2 regions of the Micromonospora cathayae genome follow, and region 2 is predicted to be linked to the other one. Evidence: riboswitches for the same ligand, from Rfam matches in the RefSeq annotation. Region 2 holds a riboswitch; the other holds the start of a gene.
The links. Region 2 has a riboswitch for S-adenosylmethionine ahead of thrC (threonine synthase). Riboswitches for the same ligand answer to the same signal wherever they lie in the genome.

Region 1: linked by a shared signal. The riboswitch ahead of PVK37_RS24695 (aminotransferase class V-fold PLP-dependent enzyme) and the one ahead of thrC (threonine synthase) in region 2 are both predicted to bind S-adenosylmethionine.

The regions. Positions count from the first base shown of each region.
Region 1 is NZ_CP118615.1:5,591,878-5,596,609, reverse strand. It holds gene PVK37_RS24705 (glycosyl hydrolase family 18 protein) at 1-479, shown strand, start outside; gene PVK37_RS24700 (M23 family metallopeptidase) at 524-1,165, shown strand; gene PVK37_RS24695 (aminotransferase class V-fold PLP-dependent enzyme) at 1,215-2,456, opposite strand; SAM riboswitch class IV at 2,503-2,622, opposite strand; gene PVK37_RS24690 (LLM class flavin-dependent oxidoreductase) at 2,686-3,705, opposite strand; gene PVK37_RS24685 (hypothetical protein) at 3,883-4,599, shown strand.
Region 2 is NZ_CP118615.1:817,520-822,251, forward strand. It holds gene PVK37_RS03835 (GNAT family N-acetyltransferase) at 1-635, opposite strand, end outside; gene thrC (threonine synthase) at 947-2,233, opposite strand; SAM riboswitch class I at 2,245-2,380, opposite strand; gene PVK37_RS03845 (A24 family peptidase) at 2,527-3,270, shown strand; gene PVK37_RS03850 (Flp family type IVb pilin) at 3,613-3,807, shown strand; gene PVK37_RS03855 (hypothetical protein) at 3,884-4,036, shown strand; gene PVK37_RS03860 (TadE/TadG family type IV pilus assembly protein) at 4,033-4,461, shown strand; gene PVK37_RS03865 (TadE/TadG family type IV pilus assembly protein) at 4,449-4,732, shown strand, end outside.

The sequences.
Region 1 (4,732 bases), 2.4 Mb from region 2:
ACTGGGAACTCAGCCAGGACACCACCGGCTCGACGTCGCTGGTCAGCGCGATCTACGACACCGTCCTGGGCGGCGGCACCCCGCCGCCGGGCGGCCGGACCGGCCCGATCACCGGTATCGGCGGCAAGTGCGTGGACGTGGCCGCCGCCAGCTCGGCCAACGGCACCGCCGTGCAGCTGTACGACTGCAACGGCACCGCCGCGCAGACCTGGACCGTGGGCGGCGACGGCACCCTCCGGGCCCTCGGCAAGTGCGCCGACGTGACCAGCGCCGGCACCGCCAACGGCACGAAGATCCAACTGTGGGACTGCAACGGCACCGGCGCCCAGGTCTGGCAGGCCCAGGCCAACGGCACCCTGCGCAACCCGGCGTCGAACAGGTGCCTGGACGCCACCGACAACAGCTCCGCCAACGGCACCCGGCTCCAGATCTGGGACTGCTTCGGTGGCGCCAACCAGGTCTGGCGGCTGCCGGCCTGACCACCGGGACGGCGGACCGTCCCGGGTCTGTCATTGTTGGCAGGGTGACGACCGGCCACCCCATCCGTCCGCGTTCCCACCGTCGTGGCGGCCACCGAGTCCTGCGCGTCGTGCTCGCGCTCGGCGCGGTGGCCGCCCTGGCCGCCCTCGCGGTGGTCGTGGTGCCGATGCTGCTGCCGCCCGGCCCGCGACCGCTGTTCCAACTCCCGGTCGCCTGCGGGGAGAACTGGCAGCTCGGCACCTATCCCGGGCACGACGACTACGACGTCGACCTGTTCCCCCTCGACGGCGAGGCATGGGGGCGGCCGGTGCTCGCGTCCGCCGCCGGCACGGTCACCGTCGCCGGTATCAACGGCTCGCTGGGCGGCCGGACCCCGGAGAACCCGGACGGGCCGCGCGGCCGGGGCGGCGGGTACTGGGTCAAGATCGACCACGGGGGCCGGTGGGAGACCCAGTACCTGCACCTGCTGGAACCCCCGCTGGTGCGCGAGGGGCAGCGGGTCGCCCAGGGCGAGCAGATCGGCCGGCTGGGCAGCACCGGCAACTCCGGCGCACCACACCTGCACTACGAGCAGCGCCGGGGCTGGGAGAAGGTGGAGACGTACTTCGACGGGGAACCGTCCGGCATCACCCGGGACGACCGCGAGTACACCGTCCGCCGGACCAGCAACAACTGCCCCGGCTGAGCCCGGACGGAGCCCCGTCGCCGCCGTCGGCCGCCCCGCCGCCGGTCGCTCAGGTCAACGCCGCGAGCGCGGTGAGCAGCCGGTCCACGTCCTGGGTCGTGCTGCCGAGTCCGAAGCTGGCGCGGAGCGCGGTCGGTGGCAGGTCGGTGCGTCCGCTGCGCGCCGCCGCCCCGGCCAGCAGCCGCCGGACCAGGGGATGCGCGCAGAACAGGCCGTCGCGGACCCCGATGTCGTACCCGGTGGCCAGCTCCGCCGCGACCTCGCCCGAGTCCCGCCCGGCGACCACGAACGACACGATGCCGACCCGTGGCGCGTCCGGCCCGAAGGTGCGCAGCTCCACCACGTCGGGCAGGGCGGCCAGCCCGTCCCGGAGCCGGGTCAGCAGCGCCTGCTCCCGGACGTGCAGCGCGGCCCGGTCGGCGGCGGAGAGCGCCGCGCACACCGCCGCCAGGGCGACCGCGCCGAGCAGGTTGGGCGTGCCGGCCTCGTGCCGGGCCGCCCCGACGGCCCACCGTACGTCGTGGGTGGCCGCGCCGACGTGGCTGGTGGCACCACCACCGGCCAGGTACGGCGGAGCGGAGTCCAGCCAGTCACCCCGGCCGACCAGCACCCCGGCCCCGAAGGGCGCGTACAGCTTGTGCCCGGACGCGGCCAGGTAGTCCACGCCCAGCGCCGCCACGTCGACCGGGGCGTGCGGCGCGAGCTGGGCCGCGTCCACCGCGATCCGGGCACCGTGCCGGCGGGCGACCAGGGCCAGCTCGGCCACCGGCCAGCGTTCCCCGGTCACGTTGCTCGCCCCGGTCACCGCCACCAGGACCGGCAGGTCGGCCGGGGTGGCGCGCCGCAGCTCGGTCAGCGCCGCGGCCAGGGCCCGGACCGCCTCGCCCGGGGTGGCCGGCACCGGCAGCCGCACCGACCGGCGCGGCCAGGGCAGCAGGTTCGCGTGGTGCTCGCCGGCGAAGGTGACCACCGTGGTCCCGGCCGGCAGGGCCCGCGCCAGCAGGTTCAACGCGTCCGTGGTGTTGCGGGTGAAGACCACGTGGTCGTCGGAGCGGGCACCGAAGAAGTCACCGACCGTCTGCCGGGCCTGCTCGTACGCCAGGGTGCAGCGTCGGGACAGCGCGCCCGCGCCCCGGTGCACGCTCGCGTACCAGGGCAGCAGCTCGGCCACGGCGTCGGCGGCGACCCGGGCGCAGGGCGCGCTGGCGGCGTGGTCGAGGTTCACCTGACCGGGTACGCCGAGCACGTCGAGCGGTCGGGCCACGGGCGGGGTCAGCAGGGCGACGGACACGACAACCTCCGGAGTCCGGGGACCCCGGGTGACAGCACCGGGACGGGGTCCGCGCTTGCCCAGCACCGGACGGGGCTGGGCCCGGTCATCACCCGGGGCACCCCACCGCGAACTCGACGAGGGTTGCCGGCCAGCAAGCCGGGGCTTCACGCTGGCGCTCGTGACCTGCCGACAAGCATACGACCCGGCCACCTGCCGGGGAATCCCGGTGTCCGGCCGGGCGCGCGGGTCAGCCGGCGGGACGCCAGCCCAGCGCCGGACCGAGCCGGGTCGCCATGTCGGTGAGGATCTGGACGTAGTCGGCGTGGTCGAAGGTGAACGGCAGCGCGAAGGTGACCTCGGTGCTCTCCCGGAACCCGGCGTGCGCGGCCAGGCGCTCGGCGATCAGCTCGGCCGGGCCGAGGAGATCCGGGGCGATCATCATCCGGGCCGGTCCCTGGGGCGCCGTCGTGCGCGGCGTGCGGCGGTGGACGTACCGGGCGTACTTGTCGCGCTGGGCCGCAGTGGCCGTGTCGGTGGGGATGACGACGAGCCCCTGGGAGACGCGGGCCCGTGCGGCGTCCGGGTGGTGGGCGCGGAAGGCCCTGATCTGCGCCGCCTGGATCTCGGCGAAGTCCGTCGACTCCTCGGCCTTCACCACGTTGCTGGTGAGCAGGTTCAGGCCCTGCTCGCCCGCCCAGCGTGCGGACCGGAGGCTGCCCGCGCCGTACCAGATCCGGGCACCGAGGCCGGGGGAGTGCGGTTGCACCCGGTCGGAGTAGGTCTCGAAGCCCTCCACGCCCGCGAAGTCGCTGGCCGGCTTGCCGGCGATGAGGTCGAGCAGCCGGCGTACCCGGGTGTAGCTGAAGTCCTCGACGTCTGCGGTGTCCGGGTAGAGCGCCTGCCGGACCCGGTCGTAGTGCGCCGGTGGACCGATGCTGACCCCCGGATTGAGCCGCCCGCCGGAGAGGACGTCGACCGTGGCCAGGTCCTCGGCCAGCCGGAGCGGGTTCTCCCAGCCGAGCGGGATGACCGCGGTGCCGAGCGCGATGCGTCGGGTCCGCTGCGACGCCGCGGCCAGGACGGCCACCGGCGAGGAGACGCCGAACTGGAGATGACGGTGGCGTACCCAGGCGCTGTCGAAGCCGAGCTGTTCGCCCAGCTCGATCAGGTTCAGGGTCGACTCGTGGCCGGCGCGCGGATCGGTCTCGTCGAACAGGCCGATGGTGAGGAAACCGAGCTTTCCGAGCGGCGTCGCGGGTGTGGGCACGTCTTCCTCCTGGCGAGATGGTAAGCCCTATCAAATCTATCGGATTTACCGCCTTCTCGGGTCGTGGTGGCCGGCGACCCGGACCGCCGGGGCCGACCGGTCCGGGTCGGACCGTCCACCACGGCCGGTCGGGTGCTAGATTGCGGCCTTCCGAGGAGGCTGCTGAGACGAGGCGATATGCAATGGCTCCGGCGCATACTGGGTGGGCAGCAACCGGTCCAGCAGGACCCGGCCCGACAGGAACAGCTGCTCCAGCAGGTCCGGCACCACTTCGGGGCACGGGTACCGACCCCGGTGGCCGACCAGGTCGCGGCGGTCACCGGACTGCTGGCCGGTGACGACGGGCTGATCGTCGCGGCCCGGGTGGTCGGTGAGGTCGCCGAGGAGGCGCACGCGGCCATCCTCACCCAGGCGTTCGAGCTGCAACGGCGTACCGGCCGGTGGCTGGTCGCCGACCGCCGCAACTACCGCCCGCTGTGGCAGGTGGCCGGGCCGCAGCTGCGTACGCCCCTGTTCGCCCTGCCCTGCGGCTTCCACCCGTACGTGCAGGTGGCGGCGGCCGTGACGGTGGTCGGCGACGGGGCGACCCGGCTCGCCCGGATCACCGACCCGGAACCGCTGCTGGCTCAGCTGTTCGAGGTGTTCGACCTCACCGTCGCCGGGTGGGAGTACGGTCAGGTCCGGGTGGACGTCGACGCCGCGTCGCTGGCCGTCCGGCTGATCTCGGCCACCCAGCAGATCCGGGCGGCGTTGGACGATCCGCCCCGGTTGCCGCCGCCGGTCCGGGACCTGATGCGTCGCAACAACAGGATCGAGGTGTACCACCCGGCCGGCGACCGGGTGGTCGGCACCATCAACCTCGGCGCGGAACTGCGCCCGGCCATGCTGGCCTGAACGACCGCCACCCTGCCCCGCCTGCCTGCGCGTCGCCTGCCTGTGCGCGGTCGCCACCTCGCCCCGATCGGGGTGGTCGGGTCCGGCGGCAGCCGGTCGGCGCGCAGCTCGCCGACACCGTCCGGCTGCGGCG
Region 2 (4,732 bases):
TCACCGAGAGGCGCGTCCAGGATGAGCCGGCTGTCGAGGTAGGCGACGTCGTCGAGGTACTCCTCCGGCGTGGTCTCCTGCCAGCAGACCGTGCGGTAACCGGCCGCCCGGTTGCAGGCGTCGGCCACCAGGGCGTCCAGGGCGGCGTGGTCGAGGTTGGCGATCTCCAACCGGCGGCGGACCTCGGGCAGGGCCGGTTTGGCACCGACCGTGGCCGCGAACCCACGGCCGTGGTCCGGCCGGTACACGCCCCCGGGCAGCGGGCCGACGGTCGGCCCGATCAACCGTTTACGGCCCAGCTCACGCAGCGTCCGGATGGCGTACTCGAGCAGCGCCCGGCCGAAACCCCGGCGCCGGTACGCCGGGTGCACCACCAGTTCGACACCGGCGTTGTCCGGATTCTCCAGGTGGGACATCCGTAGTTCCAGGTATCCGACGGGTACACCGTCGAGCGTCGCCAGGGCGGACCGCTGTTCCCGGCCCGGCATCGGGTGTCGGAGCAGGGCCGCGAACTGTACGTGGGTACGCGGCGCGAAGTCGGGTACGTCGACCATGCGGGCGGGTTCGGTCACCTGGAGGGCCGCGTCGATCGCGGCCGGATCGGACGGGTCGAGGGGCGCGATCACGAGGCTCATGCCGACGAGGGTGCGGGACCGACAGCAAACGGGCCAGCGATTTTCATCGCCGGCCCGGGAAGCTTGGTCGGGAGGGACGATCGCACAACGCCTCCGGCGTTGGGTCGTAAGGCTTGAAAAGTCTCCGGCGAACGCCCTCCCGCACGAAGCATCTTGCGCCCGTCCGGTTGCTGCCGTCAAGTCCTCGGCGGGGGGTTTTTCGTACCGTGGGCGAACGGTCGGTTACCCGACGGATCGACCCGATCCCCCGTTCGGGCGAGTCGACACGCCCGACCGGCCAGTCACCCGGACTCCGGCAGGACGATACCGGGTCAGCCGAGCAGACCGGCGTCCCGGGCGGCCCGCAGCGACGGCCGGATCCGGTGGGTCGGCCCGACCTGGCCGGCGACCGCGTCGATGGTCTTGAGCCCCTCGCCGGTGTTGAAGACCACCGTCTCGGCGGCCGGGTCGAGCCGACCGGAGGCGACCAGCTTGCGCAGGACCGCCACGGTCACCCCACCCGCCGTCTCGGCGAACACCCCGGTGGTGCGGGCCAGCAGCCGGATACCGTCACGGATCTCGTCGTCGTCGGCGTACTCCATCCAGCCACCGGTACGGCGTACCGCCTCCAGGGCATAGAGCCCGGCCGCCGGGTCGCCGATGTTCAGCGACTTGGCGATGCCGGTCGGCTTGACCGGGGTGATGGTGTCGGAGTCGGCGTGCAGGGCGGTGGCGATCGGGTTACAGCCGGCCGACTGCGCGCCGAACACCTTCCAGCCGCCGGCCGGGGCCTCGACCAGGCCGATCTCCACCAGCTCGCTGAACGCCTTGTCGACCTTGGTGAGCAGTTCACCGCTGGCCATCGGGATGACCACCTGGGCCGGGATCCGCCAACCGAGCTGCTCGGCGACCTCGTACCCGAGGGTCTTGGAGCCCTCGGCGTAGTAGGGGCGGACGTTGACGTTGACGAAGGCGGTGTCCTCGAACTCGTCGGTCTCGACCAGCTCACCGCAGAGCCGGTTCACGTCGTCGTACGAGCCGTCGATGGCGACCAGCTCGCCGCCGTACACGGCGGTGGTGACCACCTTGCCCTGCTCCAGGTCGCTGGGGATGAAGACCACCGAGGGCACCCCGGCGCGGGCGGCGTGCGCGGCCACCGAGTTGGCGAGGTTGCCGGTCGAGGCGCAGGCGAAGCGGGTGAAGCCGAGCGCACGGGCGGCGGTCAGCGCCACCGACACGACCCGGTCCTTGAACGAGTGGGTCGGGTTGGCGCTGTCGTCCTTGACCCAGAGCGGGGCGGTGATGCCCAGCTCGGCGGCGAGGTTGCCGGCGGCGACCAGCGGGGTCAGTCCCGGGTCGAGGGTGACCCGGGTGGCCGGGTCCTGGCCGGCGGGCAGCAGGGCGGCGTACCGCCAGAGGTTCTGCGGGCCGGCCTCGATCTGCTCGCGGGTGACCCGGGCCAGCGCGGCGGTGTCGTAGTCGACCTCCAGCGGGCCGAAACACTCGTAGCAGGCGTGTTGGGCGGCCAGCGGGTACCGGGCGGAACAGGCGCGACAGACCAGGGCGCGGGCGGGGCTGGTGGTGGTGTCGATGCCGGGGGCGACGGTCGTCGACGTCATGTCGAGGAGTCCTCTCATCTTTCCCCGCATCGCACCGTGCGGCGGGGACGGATTTGGCACCTGCCCCGCTCGGCGCTCAGCTCTGAGCACGCGGGGTGGTTGCCGGGGCGTCGTCGGGCCGTATCCCTCAGCCCCTCTGGATGAGGTATGCAGTTGTACGGCCGAGTCTACGAGCGCGCCCGGCTCCTGCCGAGCCCTCTTCCCACGGTGTGAGCCAGCCCGCACCGTCCGCTCAAAACGATCATGACGTCGCCGGCCTCCGGCGCGCCGCCGATGGCGATAGGGTGCGGCGCATGTCGGCGGTGGTGGTCGGGGCGGCGGCGCTGGGGTGTGCGGTGGCGGGCGCGTTCGTGCCGACGGTCGCGTACCGGTTGGCGGTGCCGTACGGCGAACCGGCACGCCGGGAGTGCACGGAGTGTGGCACCCCGTTGGCACCGGGCCTGCGGGGCTGGACGGCCGGCCCTGACTGCGGGCACCGGACGTCGGTCTCCCGCTGGCTGACCGCCCCGGTGGCCGGGCTGGCCGGTGGACTGCTCGGCGCGGCGCTCGGTCCGGTGGCCGTGCTCCCGCTGTTCCTGGCCCTCGCGGTGCTCGGGGTGCTGCTGGCCGTCGTCGACGTGGCCTGCCACCGGCTGCCCGACCAGGTGGTGCTGCCGGCGCTGGCGGTCACCCCGGCGCTGCTCGCAGTGGTGGCCCTGGTCACCGGCGGGTGGGACGACTGGCTGCGCGGGCTGCTCGGCTGTCTGGCGGTCGGCGTGCTCCTCACCGGCCTGGTGCTGCTGCCCGGTGCCGGTTTCGGTTTCGGGGACGCGAAGGTCGGCGCGCTGCTCGGCTGGTATCTGGGCTGGCTGGGCTGGGACGCGGTGGTGCTGGGCGTGGTGCTGCCCTGGGTGGTGAACGCCCCCGTGCTGCTGGTGCTGCTGGCCGTCCGGCGGGTCGGCTGGCGGTCGAAGGTGCCGTTCGGGCCGGCCCTCCTGGTCGGCGCCCTGCTGGCCGTCCTGGCGGTCGGCGGCTGGCCGACCATCGCGGCCGGCTGAGCCGACCATCGTGACCCGCTGAGCCGACCATCAGCCCTGGTCAGGCCGACCAGCGCGGGCGGCCGGACCGACCATCGGCCCCGGCCGGACCGACCATCCCGGGCGGTTGAGCCGAGCATCGGCGCAGGTCAGGCCGACCATCTTCTTGACCTGGACTGACCGGCCGCGACGCCGATCCGTTCATCACGCCGGGATGAGCCGATGGAAGGTGACCCGCGCCGCCCGAAGCATGTTCACATTCCGTTGCCACCGCCACTGATCCCCTGCATAACCGCAGGTAACAGCTTTGCGCCTGGTTACTCATCGTCACCCCCGCGGGTGTTCTGGGAGAGGAAATCCGTAGTGAACAAGCTCGTGTCGAAACTGCGCCGCCGCGACGACGGCGCGACCGCCGTCGAGTACGGACTGCTCGTCGCGCTGATCGCGGTGGCGATCGCCGCCACCGTCTTCCTGCTCGGCGGTGCCCTGGACGACAAGTTCACCGACGCCAAGGACTGCGTCACCAACCCGTCGGACGCGGCGTGCAGCACCAGCTAGGAACCCGCTGACCCGTCGGATCAGGGCCGGGGGGCGGGCCACCACCCGTCCCCCCAGCACCGGAGCGAGGAGCTTCGTGGACAAGGTTCTCCGTGGTGACGAGGGTGCCACCTCCAGCGAGTACGCGCTGCTGGCCGCCTTCGTCGCGGTGGCGGTGGCGGTGGCGGTGCTGCTCTTCGGCGAAGCGGTGCTCGGTCTGTTCGTCTCCGCGAACGAGACACTGCGGTGAGGCCGGGTGCGCGCGGAACGCCGACCGGCCGGACGACCGACCCCGACCGGACGGCGGACCGGGGCTCGGCGGCGGTGGAGTTCGCGCTGCTGCTGCCGGTCGTCCTGCTGATCGTCTTCGGCCTGATCGACTTCGGACGGATGTTGAACGCCCAGCTCACCGTCAACCAGGCCGCCCGCGAGGGGGCCCGCGCCACCGCGCTGGTCGACGCCGACCAGGGCGACGCCCGGGTCACCGAGGCGAGCCGGCCCGTCGGCGCCGTCGGCCGGACCATCCAGGACTGCCCGGCCAGCCCGGGATCGGACGACGACGCGATCGTCGACGTCACCTACGACTTCAGCTTCGTCACGCCGCTCGCCGCCCTGGCCGGATTCGGTGACGGCGTGGTCCTGCGGGGTCACGGGGTGATGCCATGTCTGCGCTGACCCGCCCGCCGCGCCACGCTGCCGGGCCTGCGCTGACCCGCCGGCTGCGCCACGCTGCCGGGCCTGCGCTGACCCGCCGGCTGCGCGACGACGACCGGGGAGCGGTGGCGACCGTCTTCGGCGTACTCCTCGCCGGGGGTGTGCTGCTCGGCATGCTCGCCCTGGTCATCGACGTCGGCCGGCTCTACGTCGAGCGCGAGGAACTCCAGACCGGCGCGGACGCGGCGGCGCTGGCCGTCGCCCGCGCCTGCGCCGACGACCTGGCCGCCTG